Linked DNA regions of Pontiella desulfatans. The protein of the gene in region 1 interacts with the protein of each later gene in a pairwise test. Links are inferred from orthologs where the notes say so. Each region holds a gene or a part of one and is shown in the gene's direction. Other genes may lie near its edges.

What was found.
Region 2: the proteins of E9954_RS30655 (region 1) and kdsB interact in binary tests that used the Escherichia coli proteins (3 or more experiments, as listed by UniProt). The link is inferred for Pontiella desulfatans from one-to-one orthologs.

Annotation. Positions count from the first base shown.
Region 1 is NZ_CAAHFG010000005.1:57,987-69,617, reverse strand. What follows is about bases 3,348-6,291. They hold E9954_RS30655 (TetR/AcrR family transcriptional regulator), read left to right. Parts: upstream 3,348-4,493; coding sequence 4,494-5,090; downstream 5,091-6,291. Other genes in these bases: E9954_RS30645 (nitroreductase family protein), read left to right, coding at 6,140-6,291; E9954_RS30650 (NADP-dependent oxidoreductase), read left to right, coding at 5,174-6,118; E9954_RS30660 (NUDIX hydrolase), read right to left, coding at 3,743-4,369; E9954_RS30665 (NFACT RNA binding domain-containing protein), read left to right, coding at 3,348-3,698. In the rest of the region: E9954_RS30685 (response regulator), read right to left, coding at 1-991; E9954_RS30680 (hypothetical protein), read right to left, coding at 988-2,274; E9954_RS30675 (hypothetical protein), read left to right, coding at 2,464-2,868; E9954_RS30670 (gamma-glutamylcyclotransferase family protein), read right to left, coding at 2,872-3,267; more of E9954_RS30665, read left to right, coding at 3,306-3,347; more of E9954_RS30645, read left to right, coding at 6,292-6,688; E9954_RS30640 (putative quinol monooxygenase), read left to right, coding at 6,716-7,006; E9954_RS30635 (DUF4437 domain-containing protein), read left to right, coding at 7,121-7,954; E9954_RS30630 (SDR family NAD(P)-dependent oxidoreductase), read left to right, coding at 7,979-8,755; E9954_RS30625 (MarR family winged helix-turn-helix transcriptional regulator), read left to right, coding at 8,852-9,298; E9954_RS30620 (DUF3795 domain-containing protein), read left to right, coding at 9,383-9,790; E9954_RS30615 (alkyl/aryl-sulfatase), read left to right, coding at 9,904-11,247; E9954_RS30610 (hypothetical protein), read left to right, coding at 11,406-11,631. UniProt on the Escherichia coli protein: Involved in response to both electrophiles and reactive chlorine species (RCS). Represses the transcription of the nemRA-gloA operon by binding to the NemR box.
Region 2 is NZ_CAAHFG010000001.1:813,583-825,095, reverse strand. What follows is about bases 8,688-11,513. They hold kdsB (3-deoxy-manno-octulosonate cytidylyltransferase), read left to right. Parts: upstream 8,688-9,494; coding sequence 9,495-10,532; downstream 10,533-11,513. Other genes in these bases: kdsA (3-deoxy-8-phosphooctulonate synthase), read left to right, coding at 11,088-11,513; tnpA (IS200/IS605 family transposase), read left to right, coding at 10,555-11,001; rfaE1 (D-glycero-beta-D-manno-heptose-7-phosphate kinase), read left to right, coding at 8,688-9,396. Outside these bases: E9954_RS03085 (PulJ/GspJ family protein), read left to right, coding at 1-576; E9954_RS03080 (hypothetical protein), read left to right, coding at 578-3,028; E9954_RS03075 (FmdB family zinc ribbon protein), read left to right, coding at 3,102-3,329; E9954_RS03070 (polyprenyl synthetase family protein), read left to right, coding at 3,356-4,219; E9954_RS03065 (epoxyqueuosine reductase), read right to left, coding at 4,326-5,354; E9954_RS03060 (peptidase), read left to right, coding at 5,395-6,258; E9954_RS03055 (hypothetical protein), read right to left, coding at 6,307-6,903; E9954_RS03050 (deoxycytidylate deaminase), read left to right, coding at 7,048-7,527; E9954_RS03045 (DUF3108 domain-containing protein), read left to right, coding at 7,521-8,375; more of rfaE1, read left to right, coding at 8,377-8,687. UniProt on the Escherichia coli protein: Activates KDO (a required 8-carbon sugar) for incorporation into bacterial lipopolysaccharide in Gram-negative bacteria.

The DNA of each region.
Region 1 (11,631 bases):
TTTCGATGCGCGAGAGATCGAGGATGTTGTTGATGATCTTCAGCAGGTTGTCGGCCGAGGCGGAGATGGTTTCGACATACTCGTGCTGCTCGGGCGAAAGCTCCGTATCCCGAATCAACTGCGCCATGCCGAGCACCCCGTTCATCGGGGTGCGGATTTCGTGGCTCATGTTGGCCAGGAATTCGCTCTTGGTGCGGCTGGCCTTTTCGGCCTCCTCCTTCGAGGTCTCCAGCTCGGCCTTCAGGCGCTCCTGCTCGGTGCGCTGGTTTTCGAGCTGGTCCACCATATGGTTCACGCCGCGGCCGAGCTCGCCGAGTTCATCGAGGGAGACCGTGCGTTTCACCCTGGGGGAAAGGTCGCCTTCCTGGACCGACTGGATGCAGGCGAGGATGTTGTTGAGCCGGGGCACGGTCATCTGGCGCACCAGCAGGGCGCTGAATAGGGTGATCAGGACAATGCTCGCAAGGAAGCCGCCGAGGAAGCCGAGGGCATTGCGTTGCTTGCGCTGGGCGGCGTTGCCGGTTTCGAGCTTCAGGCACAGGTTCCCGAGCCACTGGCCATCCGAAACGAGCGAGAGGGTGGCCAGCAGGTAGGTTTTGGAGTTTTCCCGGATCCGCATCGTGGCGGCGGCCGCGAGCTCTTGGGTGCAGTTGGGGAACCCCCTGAACTCGGCCACATCCGTTATCGGGGTTCCCTCCAGCTCGGGATCCGTGCTGTAGTAGATGGTGCCGTCCGGCTGCCCCACCAGGGCCAGCACGACCGTTTCGCCAACGAGCCGCGAGAGCGCATCGGCATCGCGCGCGGTAGAATAGGAAATGGCGCTCTGGCTCATCAGCCGCCCGGGAATCTGCGCCACATAGTCGAGGCGTTCGTCGATCTCCTGGTTGAAACGGCTGGCATAGAACAGCTCCAGCCCGGAAAGCAGGACGGAAGCGATCATGAAAATCGCCAGACCGAGCTTGAAGGCCAGCGAGAGAAAAATCTTTTTCATTCGCCCCCCTCGTCGCCGCGCAACTTAAGGACGGCGACTGCGGCGCGCTCGGGGTCGATCGAGGGATATTGCTCGACAAACCTGCTGGAAAAGACCGGAGGGTCCGCCATGAGGTTGTTGCATTTCAGGCGGAGCCTCCGCTGGAATTCGGCGTGGATGTCCTGCCCAAAGGTTGGGTCGTACAAATCGCCCTTCAGCCCGGTTGGGCACTTGGTGTAGCGCACCCATTTCTGGGCGATCGGCGGGCGGCTCCAATGGCGCATCAGCTCGATGCCCGCATCGCGCCCCGGCGCATTCTTCAGGACCGCCCAGGTGGTCAGGTATCCGCCGACCGCGTGGCTGTTGCCACCGAATCCAGGCATTTGGGCCAAACGCAGCTGCCCGATCCTTTCGGGACATGCGGTCTTGAATGCATTGTAGCGCCAGGTGGCATCAAAGAAAAACAGGGCGCGGTTTTCGACCAGCATGAAGCGAGCGGCATCCGGCCAGGTCACCGAAGCGGCATTGCCCTCGGTGGGCTGGTAGCGCCCCAGCTCGCCGAAAAACGCATCCGTACGGGCATAGGCCTCTGCGATGGTTGGTCCATCCGCTTCGCCCTCGGAATCGCACTCGGGGAGGCAGGAATAGAGAAGCCCATAGTAGAGGCGGCGGAACGAACCGGAACGCGCCACGTCGAGAAACGCCGCAATGGGTTCGGCCGCGGTTTGGTTGTAGGCGTGCACCTTTTCGACGTAGCCCAGCAGATCCTTTTCCGTCATGCCCTCTTCGCGGATGTCGAGGCCCAGCCGGTCGGCCACGGATTGGTTATACCAGGCCGTGTAGAGAAACCCTTCGATGTAGGGCCCCGGGAACACCCCGGCCGTGTACCGGTGGGCATCCTTGCCCTCCACCAGGAAATTTTTCTGGGTCTTACCGAAACCGGGCACCGCGCAAAAATCGACCAGATGCTTGCGCCCCCAGTCCCAATCGTCCAGCTGGTCGGCCACCATGCTGTAGATCAGCGGGTCCAGCCACACCACGTCCCAGTCGAACGTTCCCGAACGGATCATTTCCACAATGCAGTTCGCGGCGGAAAGCTGCGACTTTTCCGGAAGAACATCACTTGCGAACTGGAACTCGACATCCAGTTTAGGATGGAGGAAGCGGAATTCATCGAGCACTTCGCGAACCATTTGCTCCCGGCCGCCCTCCCCCTTCCAATGCCCCATCCAGCGCAACTTGCCCGTGTCGGCCGAAATATCCTCCGCAAGGCTAGAGCAGACTCCATAGCAAAGGAAGGCCATTGCGCATGACCACGCAAGCCATCTCCCTGCCCGTTCCCTGTTAAAGCCCTTGCTCACATTCCTCCTTAATATACAGACTTCACACAAAATCAGACAATCGAAGCACTTGCAACCCATTTTGGGAGTCGATTCCTCTCTCGACAATCCCCCGGGCCACCATTAGTTTACGAGCGAAGGGAGGTGGATTCGATGATCACCGCAAGGCAATGCAAAGAAGTCTCCGTCCGCGTGCTGAACGATATCGGCATTCTCGCCCAGCTCACGAAAATCGTGGCCGACAAGGGCGTCAATATCCGCGCCGCCGCCGCCTGGGTCGAAGACGAGAACAAAGGCGTCGTCCGCCTTGTGACCGACGACAACCTCAGGGCCATCGATGCCCTGCGCGCCCACAGCTATGCCCCCGAAGAAATCGACTCGATCGAAGTGCCGATGCAGCACTCCCCCGGAATGCTGGCCAGCATTTGCACCAAGATCGGCAACGGAGGAATCAACATTAAATACCTATACGCCAGCGCACCGGTATCGGATGAAATCTGCCTGGCCGTACTCTCCACCAGCAACAACGAGCGCGCGCTGGTGCTGCTGAACGAATAGGCGTCAAACCTCGCTCCAGCCTTTGTACTCGCTGCAAAAGGAAGCCAGTTGCCCAGGGGTTAATTGCTCCGGGTGCCAAGGCTCCGGGGCGGCAATGTGCCTACAATCGTCGGAAAGCACATAGGCAAAGGCTTTGGCGTCTCCAAGGCAGACCCCGATCCGGTCATATTCCTCCCCCTCGAACGCGTCCAGGCGCCCGAACTCGTCCGCCGTCAAACCTTGGTAGAGAATCCCCGCAACCGAATCATCCAACGAAACGACAATCACTGGATAGTGCTGGCCAATCACGCGCAACCGCGTGTAGCCCTCGAGCGTCGCCGGCTCCCCTTCGAGCCGTCGCCCCATCACCGCCTGCAGCACCTCCGGCCACATCAAAGTTCCATAAGCGAATAGATTCATCTTCGTTTCCCCGCCTTTCGTGGTTAACAATATTCCCCATGAGAGGAAAAGAAATACAGCCCGATTTCTGGAAATACGAACTGCCCGGCGGTTTCGAGGCGCTCGCCGGAAAAACCGACGCCGACAACGACCTGCTCAGCCTCAGGGTCGCCAGCGCCAACGACCTCTGGTTCCACGTCCACGGCATGCCCGGCAGCCACGTCATCCTGCGCCATCCCGACGGCGAAAAACCCGACAACGCCACCATCAAACAAGCCGCCGCCATTGCCGCCTGGCACTCCAAGGCCCGCACCGCCGGCAACGTCCCCGTCAAATACACCGAAGCCAAGCACGTTGGAAAACCACGCGGCGCCAAGCCCGGAACCGTCACCATCAAACGCGAAAAAACCACCAAGGTCCGCCCCGCCATCCCGGGAAAAGCGTCTAATTAGAATTCACGGCCGTCAATTCTAATTCGACGCTTTGGGAGCGGGGCTTAGTCGAATTCGGTCGGGAGCTCCGGGTTTTTGTGGTGTTTGGCCATCAGCTCGACTTGTTCCGGCAGGGTGCGGGCGCGGGACAGCGGCGGCAGGTCGCCAACCGGGAAGAAGCGCGCTTCGGCAATGTCGTGATCCAAGCCCCCTGCCTCTCCGATGATTTCGCAGAGGAACATCAGTTTGTAGGTGTGGATCGGGCGCTTGTCTTCGTTGTAGTGCAGGTCGCGGTCGAGCACGGCGGCGAGCTTGGTGCAGCGGACTTCGTAGCCGGTTTCCTCGCGCAGCTCGCGCTCGACGGCGGCCGAGGGCGGGTCGTTGACGTCGGCCCATCCGCCCGGGAGGCTCCATAATCCATCATCGAGTTCCCGGCAGAGCAGTACCTGCCCATCCCGGAAAACCGCGCCGCGAACATCGACGCGGGGGGTGGCATAGCCGGTTTCGCCCTCGAATAAATCCAGCCATTGGTTGAAAGGGACATCCGAGGCTTCGGCCATCATTTCGGCGACCAAAGCACGGAGTTCGGTGTAGCGTTCGCGATCGTAGGGATCGGCGGCATACTCGAGGCCGATCTGCGCGATGGCCTTGACCTTGCGCGCCCATTCGACGTGTTTTGCTTCCGAATCCATTGCGTGTTCCTTCTTGGTTTGCCCCGTCCGCTTATTCCATGAACCAGGCTATCACAAGGGAAAAAGCAGAAGGATTCATTTTTCGCTTGCCTTTGTAGACGACCGGTCTAATATGTGCAGCGAAATGAAGGAACAAACGACCAAAGAACGCATTCTTGATGCCGCCGAAGAGATCATGCTGGAAAAGAGCTTCCACTCGGTCGGCCTGAAACAGATCCTGGATGCCGTCAACGTGCCGAAGGGATCGTTCTACCACTATTTCGAATCCAAGGAGCAGTTTGGCGTCGAGATGCTGAAACATTACATGGCGGAAGCCTGCGCGCTGAAACGGTCGTTGCTGATTGCGAGCGAGATGGAGGCGGATCCGCTGGTGCGGTTGTTTAACTATCTGGACGGCAGCGTCGATTTCATTGCCAACAACCCCGGCAAATACCCCTGTCTGGCGCTTAAGCTGGCTTCGGAGGTTTCCGACCTCAGCGAAGGGATGCGCACGGAGATTGTTCGGGGAATCCTGCAATGGATCGATATCTACCAGGAGGTTCTCGATGAGGCGGTTACCGAAAAGAAACTTCCCGGCGCCATCGATACCGCAGCCGAAGCCCAGCTGATTCAGGATCATTGGTCCGGGGCCGCCCAGCGATCCGTCATCAGCCGGAATGCCACCCCAATTCGCCAGACGGTCGAGCACATCAAAACAAGGATCGGCAACATGGCCAACTAGCCATCTATTTTTTTACCGCACACTAGACGACCGGTCTATTTCGACCGGGCGAGAGACAATTAAAACCAAATGGAGAACATGAAATGAAAGCATACCTGTTGAAGGAAGCCGGGGGTGTTGAAAACCTCGTTCTGAGCGAAATCGAAAAACCGGCCATCAAAGCCGATGAAGTTCTGGTTGAAACCAAAGCCATCAGCATCAATCCGGTCGACGTGAAAGTCCGCCCGCACGAAGCCGTGCTCAACATGATCCTCGGCACCGAAGAGCGCCCGGTTATCCTCGGCTGGGATATTTCCGGAACCGTGGCGGAAGTCGGCGCGGATGTCACCGACTTTGCGGTCGGCGACCAGGTGTTCGGGATGGTGAATTTTCCAGGGCATGGAAAAGCCTATGCGGAATATGTCGCCTCCCCCGCCAGCCAGCTCGCCCAGATTCCGGAAGGCACAACGTTTGAAGAAGCCGCGGCAACCACGCTGGCCGCCTTGACCGCCCTGCAGGTATTAACCGGTCGGGTGAAAGCGGGCGACCGGGTGCTGATCCATGCCGGTTCCGGCGGTGTCGGCCATTTCGCGATCCAGATGGCCAAGAATATCGGCGCACACGTGATCACTACCTCGTCCGCGAAGAACCGCGAGTTCTGCATGGCACTCGGTGCCGATGAGCACATCGACTACCGCGAACAAAAGTTTGAAGAGGTCTTGGCCGACATCGACTTCGTGCTCGACGGCATGGGCGGACAGGTACTGGAAGATTCCCTGAAGGTCGTTAAGTCCGGCGGCAAGATTGTTTCCCTGCCAACGCATACCTTCCCGGAAGAGCTGCAGGCCGAAGCCGATAAACTCAACGTTGCCCTCGAGTTTGTCATGGTTACTTCGAATGGCGACGACATGAATACGCTGAAAGGGATGCTCGAAGCAGGCATCCTCAAGCCGCATGTTTCCGTTACCTTCCCGTTTGAACAGCTGGCAGACGCCCACCTGCAAATCGAATCCGGCCGCACCGTCGGCAAGGCCATCGTCACCCTATAACCAAACAGAGGAATACTCAAAATGGATGCCATTGAAATGATCAAGGAACGCCGCAGCGTTCGTAAATTCAAAGCAGGCGCGGTCGATCGAAACACCATGAAGGAGATCATCGATCTTGCCCGCTGGGCGCCGTCGTGGGCGAACACCCAGATTGCGCGCTACACGCTGGTCGATAGCCCCGACGTCATCAGTAAAATTGCCCACGAAGGGGTAAAGGGATTTTCCTACAACATGAAGACGCTGGAAAACGCCAAGGGCGTCTGTGTGCTCAGCCATGTGACCGGCAAAAGCGGACGGCTGGATCCAGAAAAGTTTGATATGGAGTTTGCCAACCCGGAAGCGTGGGAATCCTTCGATGCCGGCATCGCTTGCCAGACCTTCTGCCTGGCCGCACATGCCAGAGGCGTGGGTACCACCATCTTTGGCGTCATCGACAAGGACACTATTCCGAAACTCCTGAACCTGCCCGAAGACGAAACGGTTTCGGCCCTGATCGTCTATGGCTGGCCTGACGAAAGCCCGAAACCCACCCCGCGCATGGAAGCCGACGAAATCCTGCGCTTTGTTTAGAACCAATTATTCTAAGGAGAAAATGAAATGGCACTGACCATCGTTGCAACAATCAAAGCGAATGCCGACAGCGTGGATCTCATGAAAAGCGAACTGCTGAAGCTGGCTCAAATAACCAACGCCGTAGACGAGGGCTGCATCAACTATCATCTGCACCAGGACAATGAAGCGCCGATGCTTTTTGTGGTTTACGAAAACTGGGAATCCCCGGAGCTGCTGCAGAAACATGTTGATTCGGCACACTTCCAGGCCTTCATGGCCGCAACGGAAGACGCAACCGAAGAGTTTACTGTGAACACACTGACCCAAATCGGATAGTTAAATTCTGGAGTGCGGTGGCAACCAACGGGCGACACCGCTTTCGGAAAGCGCCGTGGCATTTCATTTCCCGGCGCACTCCAAAAATATTTAAACAGCCACAGGAGAAAAAAAATGAATCCCAAGAATACGATATCAATAGTACTGCTTCTCGCGGCCAGCTCCCTGGTGGCGGGTTGCACAACCATATCGTCGGATATGGCCGGGAACGGGAATATAAACGTGATCCAGGCGGACGATGTTGAATATACCCATCTCAACCCCAAGCGCGGTGATCTCGCGCCAAAGGCGGGAACGCTGTGGGGTGATCGCAACGGCACCGAGCCGACCGGTTTTCTGCTGAAGCCGCCGAGCAATTTTGAGTCGCCCCCGCATATCCACAACGTTTCCTACCGCGGCGTCGTGATTCAGGGCGTGATTCACAATGATGATCCCGATGCGGCCGAAATGTGGATGCCGCCTGGCTCGTTCTGGACGCAGCCTAAGGGTGAAGTCCACATTACTGCAGCCGAAGGTCAAACCTCGCTGGCCTACATTGAAATTGAGAAAGGGCCTTACCTCGTGCTGCCGGAAGAGCAACATTTCGACAGCGGCGAACGTCCGGTCAACGTGGATGAACAGAACATTGTATGGCTGAGCGCATCCGACATTAACTGGGTGGATGAAGACGGCGCACAGATGGCCTTTCTCTGGGGAGACACACAGGAAGGGGAACTGAATGGAACCTTCATCAAGCTGTCCGCCGGATTTGAAGGTGCAATAACCAGCCGCGGTTCAACCTTCCGGGCCGTGCTCGTTAAAGGAGCGCTTGACTATAAAGGTAAGGATCTGCTTCCGGGCAGCGGGATCGAAGCCTCCGGGCCGGCCGTGCTGGAAATTGAAGCCGATGCCGAAAGCCTTATCTATGTGCGCACGGATGCCAAATACAAGATCATTCCGGCTAAGTAACGGTTCACTCATTCGCGAAAGGAAATCATGAAGAAGATACTGATCACAGGATCAACGGACGGCATCGGGTTGGAAACGGCCCGTATGCTCGCAGACATGGGGCATCAGGTTTTAATTCACGGACGCAATCCCGCCAAAGTGGAAAAGTTGGCAGCAGAACTCGGCGCCGAAAGCTACGTGGCCGACTTGTCAGATCTGACTGAAGTTGAAGCACTGGCAACGGCCGTGGCGGAGAAACACGAGACCCTCGATGTGCTGATTAACAATGCCGGGGTCTTCAAGGTTGCCGAGCCCGTCTTGGGGAATGGCCTGGACGTGCGGTTTGTGGTCAATACGGTGGCGCCGTATCTGCTGACCCGCAAGCTTCTCCCCATGCTTGGAACGTCCGGGCGGGTGGTGAATCTTTCATCGGCCGCCCAGGCCCCGGTCGACCTGAATGCATTGATGGGCAAAACACAGCTGGATGACATGGGTGCCTATGCCCAGAGCAAGCTGGCCATCACGATGTGGTCGATGGAAATGGCGAAGGAGTTAGGCACGAACGGCCCAGCGGTTATCGCCGTGAATCCCGGTTCGCTGCTGGCCAGCAAGATGGTCCGGGAAGGATTCGGTGTTACCGGTTCGGATCTGGGCATTGGTGTGGACATCCTCTGCCGAGCCGCGCTTTCGGACGAATTTGCCGATGCTTCGGGTAAATACTACGACAACGATTCCAAACGCTTCGCCAATCCGCAGGCGGATGCCCTCAACCCCGCCATGCGCAAGGAAGTCGTCCGCTCCATCGAATCGCTTATTCATTAGCCAAAGGCGCTATTTTTAAACCCCATTTATCTCCTGCCCAGTTACTGAATATAAAACCCGTTGACATTTGTTCGGCCACGAAATATTTATGTTTTCATGACAACAAGGAACCCAATTAACGGAATCATTGGCCAGGTCGCCCGGATTCGGGAACAGGCCAATCTGCTGATTGAGCAGGAGCTGCGCAACGTGAACATAGCGGGCATCCTGCCCGCGCATGGTTCGATCCTCTATTTCCTGTTCCAGCAGAACGAACCGGTCGCCATGAAGGAGATCGTCGAAAAGGTCGGGCGGGTGAAGTCCACCGTCACCGGAATGGTCAACACGCTCGAGCACTACGGCTACATCGAAAAATTTCCGAGCGCGGAAGACGGACGGGTTATTCTCGTGCAGCTCACCGAAAAGGGGCTGGCGATTCGTCCCGAAATCGAGGCCATTTCGGCGAAGCTGATCGATCAAACCTATGGCGATATGCCGCAAGCCGACCGCACCAAGCTGGCGGATCTGCTCGCGCGGATTCTGGATAACCTGACGGCGAAATAAAATTTTCATGTCACACGAGGAAAATTGGCACCAACTATCCATATAGTTCGGCCACGAACATTCAACCCTACCAGGAGGAATACCATGAATACGAAAAAGATGACCCGCAAGACCTTCACCTGCGCCGCACTCTGCGGATGCGCCGCCGCAATCGCCGGATGTGCAACGAACGAAACCGCCCGGGCCAAGGAAGACCTCGGTGCCTACTGCGGCCTTCACTGCGGCTCGTGCCCGATGTACACCGGCGGCAAGTGCACCGGCTGCAAGGGGCCGACCGAAACCCTCTCCGACCATTGCAAGAAGTGCGAAATGCGCCCCTGCGCCCAAGCCAAGGGCGTGAAATCGTTCGCCGAATGCAAGGGCTTCCCCTGCGCCAAGACCGAAGCCTTCCACAACTCCGGCAAGCCCATGGGCAAAGCGGCCGCCGCCAACTGCAAGGTCATCCAGGAATCCGGCTACGAAAAGTGGCTCGCCGCACAAAGCGCCAAATAAGGGCACATTATGAACCACGAAATACACGAACCACACGAAACAAGAATCCTGCCTGGGCATTCCGTGTATTTAGTGTATTTCGTGGTTAGAATAATCCATTGGAGGAAAAAACCATGAAAAAGAATATCATTACACTCGCATGCTGCATTGCCGCTTCCGTTTCAGGGGCCGATACACCGGAAACGACTCTGCTTAAAAAACGATCCGCCGAGTTCCGCCAGGATGTCGTGCGGGTCGCCGAAAACGTCTACACCTTCACCGGCCACTCGGTGCAACCGGTCTCGATGATTATCGGGGAGGATGGACTCGTGATCGTCGATACGGGCATGGACGTTCAATCCGCCCAAGGTGTGTTGGCGGAAATGCGGAAGATCACCCCCCTACCGGTCAAGGCCATCATCCTGACGCATGGCCACGGCGACCATACCGGGGGTTTGCCCGTCTTTGCATCCGAAGGCTCGCCCGACATCTGGGCGCGCGGAAACTTTGGCGACGAAGGCCATGCCTTCGAATCCGCGGGCCTAACCATCACCCGCAAACGCGGTGCGCGGCAGGGGGGTTTCCTGCTTCCGCCGGAAAAGCGGATCAACAACGGCGTGGCGCAGGCCTACTATCCCAAGCGCGGCGGCGCGGTCTTCGGAGCGGACAAATCCGTACAACCGAACAAACGTCTGACGGAGGCGCGCAAATCCATCGAAGTTGCCGGAATCCAGCTCGATCTGGTTTCGCTCAACGGCGAAACGCAGGACGCGCTTTATGTTTGGTATGCCGGGCAGCGGGTGCTGTTTGCCGGCGACAACTTCTACAAATCCTGGCCGAACCTCTACCCGATCCGCGGCTCCGCCTATCGCGACGTGCAGGCCTGGGCCAACAGCGTGGACATGATGCTCCAGGAAAATCCCGACAAGCTCGTGCCCGGCCATACGCGGCCGATTACGGATAAAGCGCTCGTGATCGAAATGCTCACCAACTATCGCGATGCCATCCGCTTCGTGTTCGATAAAACCATCGAAGGCATGAACAAAGGGCTCACACCCGACGAGCTGGCGGAAACTGTGAAGCTTCCGCAAAAGTATGCAGAAAAGGATTATCTGAAGGAATACTACGGCAACGTCGAGTGGGCGGTGCGTTCCATCTTTGCGGGCACGCTTGGCTGGTTCGATGGTAACCCCACCTCCCTCTTTTCCTTGCCCGTCAAAGAAGAGGCCGAACGCATGGCCGCGCTCGCCGGAGGAAAGGACAAACTGGAACAGGCCGCCGCCCAGGCCTTGGAAAACAAAGATTACCAGTGGACGGCTCAGCTGTGTGATCACCTCATCGCGCTCGATCCCGCCGCCGCCCAACCCAAGCTGATGAAAGCCGCCGCGCTCGAGGGCCTCGCCCCCAACCTACTCACCGCCACCGGCCGCAACTATTACCTCACCTGCGCTCAGGAGCTGCGCAAGGCGGCGAACTGATTTTGAACAGGACGATTCATGACAGGACTATTTGGCGCGGGAAGGTTGCTAAAATAGTCCTGTCAAAAAATCGTCCTTTGAATCCGATGTGGATAGGGCTTTATACCAAATTAAACTGACTTGAATTTTTTACCACAGAGTTCACTGAGACGCAGAGGGTGGCAGATATATTGGTTGCTCTGTGCCTCCGTGCGCTCTGTGGTGAGACTCTTCAGGTTAATTGCCTATTACTCGGCAACGTCGCCTTCAACCACGGCACCACCTTCGACCACTTCCGGGCTGGCGGGAGCTTCCACACCCTGGGGCGCTTCGGCGGCATCTGCCGCGCCTTCATGCCGACGACCTCGCGGGCCACGCTCGCCGGCTTCACCACGCTGACGGCCA
Region 2 (11,513 bases), on another replicon or contig:
TCCCTCTATTTTGTCTCCACCGGCGCGCGCCGCCAGCTCGAAGGCATCCTGCGCGACACCGCGCCCATGCGCTGGAAGGCGGATGCCGCTGGAACCTGGCACCATTGGCTAACCATCGAAGCCCCATACGAGGGCGTGGATGCGAACACCATCGACAATGTGGTTCGCATGTCGGACTACTATCACAGCGCCCCCGGCCAGAAGTCCATCGACTTCCGCGCCGCCCACGCGATGGGGGGCGAAAACGGCGAAATCACAAGCACTTCAATCGACTACACCCAACCGCTCCTGGGCAATATTGCCGACCACGCCGTGCTTACCACGTTCCAGATTGCCGTGAACGGCGACGATGCGTGGACGGGCGGAAGCCCGGACGGGCTGCCCGACCCCGACGACTTGCCGCGCTTCGTCGATGTTACCATCGGCCTCGTGCCCTCGACCACCATGGAGAAGGCGATGCAATTGTTCAACGCGGCGACCCCCCTGCGGGGGCGCGACCTGGTTGCCGAAAACGAACGGGTCTATTCCCGCCGGATTTTCATGCCCAACCGAGGGGTTGAACGGCTTTCCTATTAAAATGAAAAAACAACAACCATCCAAAAGCGGGGCGGCTCTGGTGATCGCCCTCGGGTTCCTGGCGATCCTGACCATCATGATTATTGCGTTCGCCGTGCAGACCCGGACCGAACGCATTTCCGGACGTTCGTTCCTCACCTCGGCCCACAACAACCACCTGCTTCAAACCGCATTGGCCCGCGCCATGGAGGATATCGACCAATCCATCGGAACCGCCCCCCCCTCTTCCACCAACCTGGTGCTGGGCACCGTGGGCGACACGTCCGAACCGATTGCCGACACGGTGGACTTCACCATGGAGAAGGCTTTTTTCCAGTCGGGCAACGCGGCCATTGCAAGCGCCTTCCGCAGCGAGCAGGATGTCGCCACATGGGAAACGGTACAGGCCGGAAACGGGGACGTGGTCGGGCGCATCGGCTATTTCATCATCAACTCCTCGGGCTTCCTCGATGCCAACCAGGTGGGCGGAACCGATGGCGCCGGCGACTACATTGCACGCGAAGCCGGCCTGTCCCCGAAAGAGATCCAGCTCTCCAACTCGGCCAACATCATCCCCGAATTCTCAACGGGATCGTCTTTCAACCACTATGGCATGGACCACCAGGACGGTAATCCAGGCCAATCCGCATCCGTTGCCGAGCTCTCCCCCGGACTGGCCTTCGCCCACAACCGCAACAATGCCTGGCGGCGCTTTGAATCGCTGCGCGACGTGCAAGCCCTGAACGATACAACCGGGAACAGGATCATCCCCTCCAGCGTCGCCTCCTTCTCCACCTTCTCGTTCACCCGGCCGGGATGGGACGACGGGCGCACGTTCATGGGCACGAACCAAAGCACTCTTGCGGAAAAAACCATCGAAGATGAACTTGTAAAAATCCCCGGAGTCGACAGCCAATATGTCATGAACCAGCTCACGGACTATCTCGACACCGACACGGAACCCACGGACATCGACTATTCGGTCGAACCTGTTCCACTGATCAACGAGTTCGCACTCACCAGCACCTTTATTTTCACGAACGAAACCGAGGTGGTGGACAACGGCGACGGCTCCTTCGACACGAATATAACCGTCTATGTGACCAACAACTATGTCCTCGAAATCGAGGTCTGGTATCCGTTCGCAGGCTATACCAACCCGGACGACTTTTCCATCCGCAGCACCATGGCCCCGATTGAAACCGGAGCGTTGCCCACCGACTTGTTCGGCGATATTGGCGAATGGATGAATGCCGAGGTTGCACTAGGCAATGGCTGGGAACCCAACTCCGCCCCGATCGACTTCATCTTCTTCGAGAACGAAGAACCCTACAGCGTCTCCTTCGATAACCCCGAAGATCTCATTGATATCTTCGAAGAGATGCGCAGCGACATCCAGTTTCCGCTGATCGAATGCTGGAACGACTCCAAGAACTTCCTGGCCGACCGCGTGGTGGCTCTCGAATTCCCGATCGACGAGGCCATCGACAAAAGCGGGTTCATGGACTCGGTCGATGACTATGCCGCCTACCTGTTCAATGCGAACAACCCGGAGACGATCACCTCGCTGGTCTTCAACATCAGCATGTCGGTCAACGATCCCCGCCTCAACTGGGATGGCGATGGCAATGAATTCTCCGACCACCAGTGGGTGGATGAGTCCAGCGCCTACCCCTCCAACGAAACCGCCAGTGTCGCCGACACCCTCGGCGCCGTGAACTCAACCATCTCGAACCAAACCACCGTCATATTTGTCCGCAACGAAGACCGGATCGACACCCCGTGGGAATTCACCTATTTCCTCTACGACACCGCCCAGCCTTGGCAAACCAAGCAAATGCTCAAGGCCAATGATGGCAACGGCTCCCGGATGATCATGGAAAGCCTCTCCCCGCATCCCTCGGGCACCAGGCCGCGGCACGGCTTGGTGAACCCCTATTCCCCGCACACCAATGTCATTGCATCGGTGTTCATGGGCATCCCTCTCGACGAGTTCAACATGCCGGCCAAACGCCACCTCAGCTCGGCCCAAGCATCGCAGGCCGCAGGAATGTTCATGGACTATGTCGCCGAACATGGCTGGCCCGACCATGCCGCCGACCTGTTCGAGAACGACGAACCCATGGACGCCGGCTTCATGGAAAAACTACTCAATCTGGCCAAGGACCCCGACTCCGACACGGCCAACCCATGGGAAATGGAGGCCTTTTTCCGCAACACCTTCGAGCTGTTCAATCCGCACGACACGCTCTACACGATCCTGCTCGCGGCCCAGACCGGAACCGATGTCGACGGCGACGGCACCATTTCCGACGACGAGGTGCGCGGCACGCAAAAGGCCGTGGCCTATGTCTGGCGCGATCCTGTGGAGGAAAAAGCCGCCGTCGTTTTCTGGGGATTGGGCGACACCCTGCAAAAATTTGAAACCGGCGAAAGCTGGGGCACCATCCTCGACCAATTCAAGCCCGACTAACGCTTTTCCCCGTTTGAACATTTCCAACCTCCGCGAATTTCCCTATACACACGGGACTCAACCAGGAAAAAACATGCCGATATTCGAATACCAATGCAAAAAATGCGGCACCCGCTACGAGGCGCTGGTGCCAACCGCCGATGCCAAGGCCGCCTGTGAATCGTGTGGTTCCAGGCAGGTTGAAAAACAGCTCTCCACCTTCAGCGCCACCACAGCCGCGCCCACCGCCTCGCCCTGCGCCGAAATGGGATGCGGCAAAGCCGGCACCGGCTGCGCCGGCAGCTGCCCGGTTGGTGGTTAGCATTACGAAATACGGATTACGTGCCCATGAACATCGCAAACTACCTCAAGCAAAAACAGGCCATCATTGAGACGGCCCTGAATGACTGCCTTCCCCCCGCAAGCACCCGGCCGGCCCTGCTGCACGAAGCCATGCGCTACAGCGTACTCAACGGCGGCAAGCGCATCCGCCCCATCCTTTGCATGGCCGCAGCCGAACCGTTCCGGGTTCCTTCCCAAACCGTCATTTCCGCCGCCATTGCCGTCGAACTGTTCCATTGCTCCACGCTCGTGCACGACGACCTGCCCTGCATGGACGACGACGACCTGCGCCGCGGCATGCCCACCTGCCACATCAAGTTCGGCGAAGCCAACGCCGTGCTGGCCGGCGATGCCCTGATGATCCATGCCTTCCAAATGCTGGCGGAAACCGGCCAGTCCAGGCTGTCGCTCGAACTGGCCAAAGCCGCCGGCTCACTGGGCGTGATTGCCGGCCAAGTGGAAGACCTCGCGGCCGAAGGCCGGGCTCCCAACGCCTCCCTGATCGATTTCATTCACATGAACAAAACCGCCGTCCTCATCCGCGCGGCCGTTCGCATGGGCGCCATCGCCGGAGGAGCCAAGGAAGACGAGCTGGAAAACCTCAGCAGCTTTGGTGAAAAAACCGGCATGGTCTTCCAAATCATCGACGACATCCTGGACGAAACCTCATCCGACGAAGTGCTGGGAAAACCCACGGGGTCCGACCTGGAGCTCCATAAAATGACCTACCCCGCCGTGCATGGAATGAAGGCCGCACACGCCGAAGTGAAAAAACTCACCCGCGAGGCCATCGCTGCGCTCGACATGCTGCGGCGCGAAACCTCCGCCCTGCGCGCCATTGCCGAATACCTGATGGATCGGGAATTCTAGACCGCCAAAGCGCCCCCAACGCATGCACGTCCGCGCTCACGATCGTGAGCATGGACGGACGCCACAACCTGGCATGGGGATTGCTCTAAACATGTACATCTCCTCCTCATCGGGCGGCAAGCTGGTCAAGGACCAGTTTGCTGCCCGAATTCTTTTCCACCCAATCGAGCAGCTCCCGGGCGCGAGGCGTCTTCCTCTTCTTTAGCACCACCACGGCATTTTTGCGCAACTGCGTCACACCGGCATAGGAAACCGCATTGCCTTTGAGCAATCTACGCAACGCCCCGGCCGGGGTTTTCAGCAACCATTCGAGATCGACCGGGATGCGGGTATCGATCTTGTCGCGGGGTGGACAGACCTTCGTGCAATCATCGCAACCAAACAGCCAGTCGCCGATCATTTCGCTTTCTTCGCGATTCAAGACGCTTCGCTTCTCAATTGTGAGATAGCTGATGCACTTGCGCGCATCGATGGGCTTTCCAGATTCAATGGCGTTGGTCGGGCATTTCTTAATGCAGGCCAGGCAGTCATCGCACGTGAACGGCATGCGGGTTTCGTGGATCACCTCCGGTAGTTCGGCATCGATAAACAGGCAGCCGATGAATACGCGGACATTGGTACGGTCGGGCACCCGCAGCAAATCGTTGCCGCCGATGATCCCCAAGCCGCCAACGGTCGCAAACAACCGCTCATAGACCGCCTTGGTGTCCACCGCCGCCTCGGCCTCGCCCCCCCCGCCCAGCAACGCTTTCAGCTCGGCCAGCATCGCCTGACCGGTCGAATGGTAGTCGACCTCCTTGGCATAGGCCGAGATGTAGCCCAGCAGGGCATCGTCGGCCGGCGCAGGAAACGGGTGTTTGGCCTCCGGGTCGCCCCACCGGTTGGTGAAGGCCAGCACAATCACCGACTTGGCGAACGGGAAGGTTTTCCACGGATCTGCCTTTTCCGGAAACATGCGCTCGAGATAGTCCATCTCCCCGTGTAGCCCGGCTTCCAGCCAACGGGCCATCAGAGCATTGTTTTCCTCAATCCGTTGCCTGAGCAACGGGTTGTCCATACGGATACAAGCCGCCGAATGGGCCCCGCCCCGCATCGACGTTTCCTGCAACCACTCCTGAAAGTTTCCAAAATTCATTTTGCGTCCAGCACTGAAAATCGCTAGCAAAGTACCCAACATGACCGATGATTTGAAGATCATATTCATTTTCGTGGACGGGGTCGGGCTGGGTTCCGATGATCCGGCCATCAATCCCTTGCGCGACCCGCGCTATCCGGATCTCGCAAAACTCCTGGATTCCGCCATTCCGCTCGATGCAAACCTTGGCGTTGAAGGCAAACCCCAAAGCGCCACGGGGCAGGCCGCGTTGCTGACCGGCGTGAATGCGGCCAAGGCCATGGGCCGGCACATCGAAGGCTTCCCACCGCCGACCTTGAAAAAACTGATCGAGCACGAAAACCTGTTTGGCAAGCTTCGGAAGATGGGAAAAAAACCCACCTTTGCCAATTCCTACTGGATCGACGATCCTCACAAGATTCCGTTGCGCCGTCAGTCCGTTACCACCGTCATGACGCTTTCGGCACTTGGAGGAGTACGGCATAAGGAAGAATTACTCACGGGCATGGCCGTTAACCACGACATCACGCGATGGACCATGCACACACGCGGCTACGATGGAGAACTGGTCTCGCCGGAAACCGCGGCCGGCCATCTACTGGCCGTGGCAGAGGAACACGACTTTACCCTCTTCGAATATTTCCTGACCGACCGTGCCGGTCATTCAGGCAACCCGGAACTGGTCGGCCAATGCCTTGAAACGCTCGAACGTTTCCTGCCCAAGGTGGCGTCTTTCGCCGCACAACCAGACCACCTGTTTCTCCTATCAAGCGACCACGGGAACATTGAAGACCTCTCCACTTTCACCCACACCCGCAATCCCGTCCCGCTCATCGCCTTGGGAGCAGGTGCGGAACGCTTCCGAAACCTGGAAAGCATCACCGACGTCACCCCGGCCATCCTTGAACGGTTCATGGAACCATGAAAAAGGGAGCCGAACGGCTCCCTTCAAAAAAATAGCCAGACGGTTTTTCTAGAACTGGATACCGCCCTGCAGCAAAAGGCCTTGCATGGAGAGATCCTTCTTGCTGACGGTGCTGCCATCTTTCGCATCAAACCAGACATCGACATAGTCGATCGAAACCACACCGCGGATCTTTTCGCTGCCCCAGGTGGCCTTCAGGCCAACCATCCAGCCCGGTTCCAAATTCTCAAACTCGACGTAGGCATCATTGTCGCCCGTCCAAGTCGGAAACAAATACCAATTATAGCCGGCATGCGGCCCGATGGCCAAAGAACCCGTCTTTTCACTGACCTTGAAACGGAAAGAGGCATCGGCACCAACATTCACACCAACGACCGGTCCAATGTACGGACCAACGAGTCCGGCAATATCGGCAACATAAAGGTCATCCTCAAACTCCAAGCCCACCTTAAAGTCAATATTGTAGGCCAGGTCGGGGCTGTAGTTTTCCCCGTTCACGAAAAATTGCTCGGCATCGGGAACAAACCAGACGCCGCCCACGGTCTCCAGCAACAGATTCGGCTTTGGCCAAAGCCCTTCGGCTTGCGCAAAAATTCCAGACAACACAAAAACAGATGCCACAATGGCTACACGATTCATTTTCATTGAACTCTCCCTTGGTTAAATCCTTTTCCCCTCAACATGCACAATGCCGACGTATGGAGCGAGTGTTTCAAATCCGAATGATGACTTCAACAAGAATATATGCCGCTTGAACACTCGCAAATCCGGAAGTATGGTATGCGCCCTATGACTCAGGAACCAACCAAACGTCCGGACTGGGACGAATATTTCATGGATATCGCACATGTGGTCTCCAAGCGGGGGAACTGCTGCCGGCGCAAGGTGGCGGCGCTGATCGTGCGCGACCGGCGGATTATTTCCACCGGCTACAACGGCACGCCGCGCGGCATCGACAACTGCTACGAGGGGGGCTGCCCGCGTTGCGCGTCCGACGCCCCCTCGGGCAAGAGCCTCGGGGAATGCATCTGCGCCCATGCTGAGGAAAACGCCATTGTCCAGGCGGCCTACCATGGCATCAGCGTGAAAGATGGTTCGCTCTATTGCACATTGAGCCCGTGCCTGATGTGCACCAAGATGATCATCAATGCCGGCATCAAGGAAGTGGTCTACGAAACCGAATACCACTTCACCCTGCAGGCGCGCGACCTCTTCGCCGCCGCCGGCGTCCTTTGCCGACAGTTCAAACGGAAGCAGGAACCATGTTGAAGTATGGGAGAAGAGGCGACCGGGCGAACAAGACCGCCCCGCATACCCGTATGCGTCCAACCGCTCTGGGATTCATGTTCACCCTGGCCGTTGCCTTGTCTTCCTGCGCGCCAAGCGCCCTTGGAAAGACCGCCAACTTCGCCAACTGCTTCATCCCCGGCGAAGTAACGGAATACAAGGTTTCCTGGATGGGCATCCCGCTGGCCTGGTCAAAATCATCCACGGAAACCATCACCGAAAACGGACGGGAGCTGATCCGCATCCGGATGGTCTCGCAAACCTATAAAGCCTATACGCACATCTACAAGGTGGATGATGTAACCGAAGTGATCGTTGACCCTGAAACCGCACTCCCGTTGCGCCTAGACCTCGTCCTCAACGAAGGTAGCCGTCAAAAAAGCCACCTGACCCTGTTCGACCATGCCAACAAAACGGCTACCTTCCACGACCGGATTGCCGGAACGACCCATGTTGTGGCCATCGAAAGCCGGACACAGGATATCCTCTCGTTCATCTATTCCATCCGCAACGACAACCTCGAGATCCTGGCCGAAAACGTTCACACGGTCTTTGTTGATGGAAAGATCCATGAAATGGGCCTGGCCATCCGCAAGGATGGGCAGATCAAACTTCCAGACTATGGAAAAATCGACTGCAGCCAGGTTGAACCCATTGCCGAATTCGATGCCCTGTTCCTGCGGGAGGGGAAAATCTTCTTTTGGATTTCAAAGCAAAACCGCCGTATGGTTACATGTGTCCATGCCAAGGTAGCCGTCGGGAAAATCAGCGTCAAACTGCAGCAGGTTTCGGGGCCCGGCAACGATTTCTGGGTGAGGAGAAAAGAATAAGATGAAGATAACCATTCAACGCGCAAAGGACTTGCTTTGCTGCGCACAAAAAAAACGGATCCTGGTGGTGGGCGATCTCATGATGGATCGCTTTGTTTATGGATCCGTCTCACGGATTTCCCCCGAAGCCCCGGTGCCCGTCGTGCATGTCTCCCACGAAAAGGCCATGCCCGGCGGTGCCTGCAACGTCGCCTCCAACCTGCTCGCCCTCGGCGGCAAGGCCGCCATGGCCGGCGTGGTTGGCCACGACGCGGTTGGCGCCGAGTTGAAAAGCCAGCTCACCGAATCCGGCGTATCGCTCCACGCCGTCATCGACACCGAAAACCACCCCACCTGCGTCAAAACCCGCATCGTCGCCGAGCGCCAGCAGGTTGTGCGCGTCGATCGCGAGGAATACCTCCGTATTTCCGAGGAAGAGATGGCCCGCTTCTGCAAACTGATCAAAGAGGAAATGGCCAAGGCCGATGGTGCGATCATCGAAGACTACGGCAAAGGCTCCGTCCAGCAGCAGGTCGTCGATACCGTACTCGCTGCCGCCGAACAATCAGGCATCCCCGTTGGCTACGACCCCAAGGACGACCACATCCTGAAAATGGAAGGCGTCTCCGTCGTTACCCCCAACCGCAAGGAAGCCTTCGGCTCCGCCGGAATCAGCGAAGGCAAGCCCTGCGACAACCCGCTCGTAGACACCGCCCTGCTCGAAGTTGGCCGCATCCTCGACGAAAAATGGAAAGCGCGCCACACCCTCATCACCCTCGGGCCGCACGGCATGCTCCTGCTCAATCAGGGCGACGAACCAAAGCACATTCCCACCCGCGCCCGCGAGGTGTTCGATGTCAGCGGCGCCGGCGACACCGTCATCGCCACCTATGTCCTCGCCCTCGCCTGCGGTGCCACCTATCTCGAAGCCGCCGAGCTCTCCAACTTTGCCGCCGGCGTCGTCGTCGGCAAACTCGGCACCGCCACCTGCTCCCAAAAAGAGCTCATCGACTACATGACCACCCATACGGAAGAGTTGTAACCATGCCAACCATCAGGACGAACTTAAAGCGGACTGGGAACTTGCCTCGAAGGGCGAGCTTCCCTTTAAAATCGAACCGTTGAAGTAGAGGAACGCCCGTGCAACCCACCCTTACCAAAGTCCATCCCATCTCGAACCACCGATTATTGCTCACCTACGATAATGGTGAAGAGCGCGAGTTCGATGTCGCCCCCTATCTAGATACCGGGATTTTCAAGGAATTAAAGGATGACACCCTTTTCAATAGCGCGCGGGTCAGCTTCGACACCATCGAATGGAACAACGGGGCCGACCTATGCCCGGAAGTGCTCTATGACGAGAGTGTTCCGGCCGGAAACCATGGACGAATGGTCGCCGAGAGCTCTCCGACATACATTGCCAAAGATAGAAAAATGAAAATAGTTGGCGTAATTCCGTCGCGGTGGGGCTCGACGCGGTTTCCGGGCAAGAGTCTGGCGATGATTTCGGGCAAGCCGATGGTGCAATGGGTGGTGGAGCGCGTGAAGCAGGCGCAGAAGCTGGATGCCGTGATTGTGGCGACGGACGATGAACGGATTGCCGATTGCGTGAACGGCCTGAACATGGATGGCGTGACCGTGGCCATGACGCGCCCCGACCATCCATCGGGCACCGACCGCATTGCGGAGGCGGTGCAGGACATGGATATCGATGCGGTGATCAATGTGCAGGGCGACGAGCCGCTGATCGACCCGGCGTTGATCGATGACTTGGCCGATGTCATCTCGAGCGGCGAATGGGACATGGCGACCGCCGCCACACCGATCGACAACGAAGACCAGATCGAGGATCCCTCCGTGGTGAAGGCGGTCTTCAACCGCCATGGGCAGGCCCTCTATTTTTCGCGCTCCTCCATCCCCCACATCCGCGATGTAACCGGAGAGCCGGAACCAGGCATCTATTGGCGGCACATCGGCATCTACGCCTACCGCCGCGACTACCTGCTCAAGCTGGTGGCCGAGCCCCCCTGCGCGCTGGAAAACCTCGAAAAGCTCGAACAGTTGCGCGCCCTCGACATGGGGTGCCGCATGAAGGTGATCCAAACGCAGGATTTCGGCATTGGCGTCGATACCCCGGAAGACGTGGTAAAGGCCGAGGTGCTTTTGAACAACCTGTAGAAAACCCCGGAGGGGTTGCCCCATGTCAACGTATACACAGATCCTGTACCACATCGTCTTTGCCACGAAAAACCGCGAACCGGTTTTACGGAAAAACCATCGCGCCGATCTCTATACCTATATTGGGGACATCGTGCAGAAACGGGATGGCCACCTTTGTTGCATCGGTGGCGCGGAGGATCATGTGCACATCCTATGCTCCCTTCACCCAGCGCTCGCCTTGGCGGACCTTGTGAAGGAAATCAAAACGGCGTCTTCGAGCTGGATCAAATCGGAAAACGTCTTCCCCGACTTCCGTTATTGGCAAAGCGGCTATGGCGCATTCACCTGTTCTCCCGAAACGAAGGAACGGATCGCTGAATACATCTTGAACCAGGAACAACACCATGCCACGGAATCCTCGGCGGACGAACTGAAACGATTGCTCGCCGAAACCGGCGTGGAATATGATGTGGAATATTTTGAATGATGTTGGGAGACCCTCCGGGGTCTGGTATCAATGTCGTTCGGTTCGTTGGCTGTAACAACACATGAATATCAAAATGGAATTTGACCATGACTAAGACAATAAACGTTAATGGGGTGAAGTTTGGTGGCAAGAATCCGCTGGCGATGATTGCGGGGCCCTGCGTGATCGAAAGCCGCGAGGGCTGCATGGCGATTGCCGACAAGCTCGTGAAGCTATCGAAGAAGCAGAACATCCCCTTCGTCTTCAAGGCTTCGTACGACAAGGCGAACCGCACCTCGATCCATTCCTACCGCGGCCCCGGCATCGAACAGGGTCTCGAAATCCTCGCCGAGATCCGGGAAAAATACAACGTGCCGGTACTGACCGACGTGCATAGCGTCGAGGAGATCAAGATAGCCTCGAAGGTGGTCGACATTATCCAGCTGCCCGCGTTCCTGATCCGCCAAACCGACATCGTGGTGGCGGCGGGTGAAAGCGGCGCGGTGGTGAACGTGAAGAAGGCGCAGTTTGCC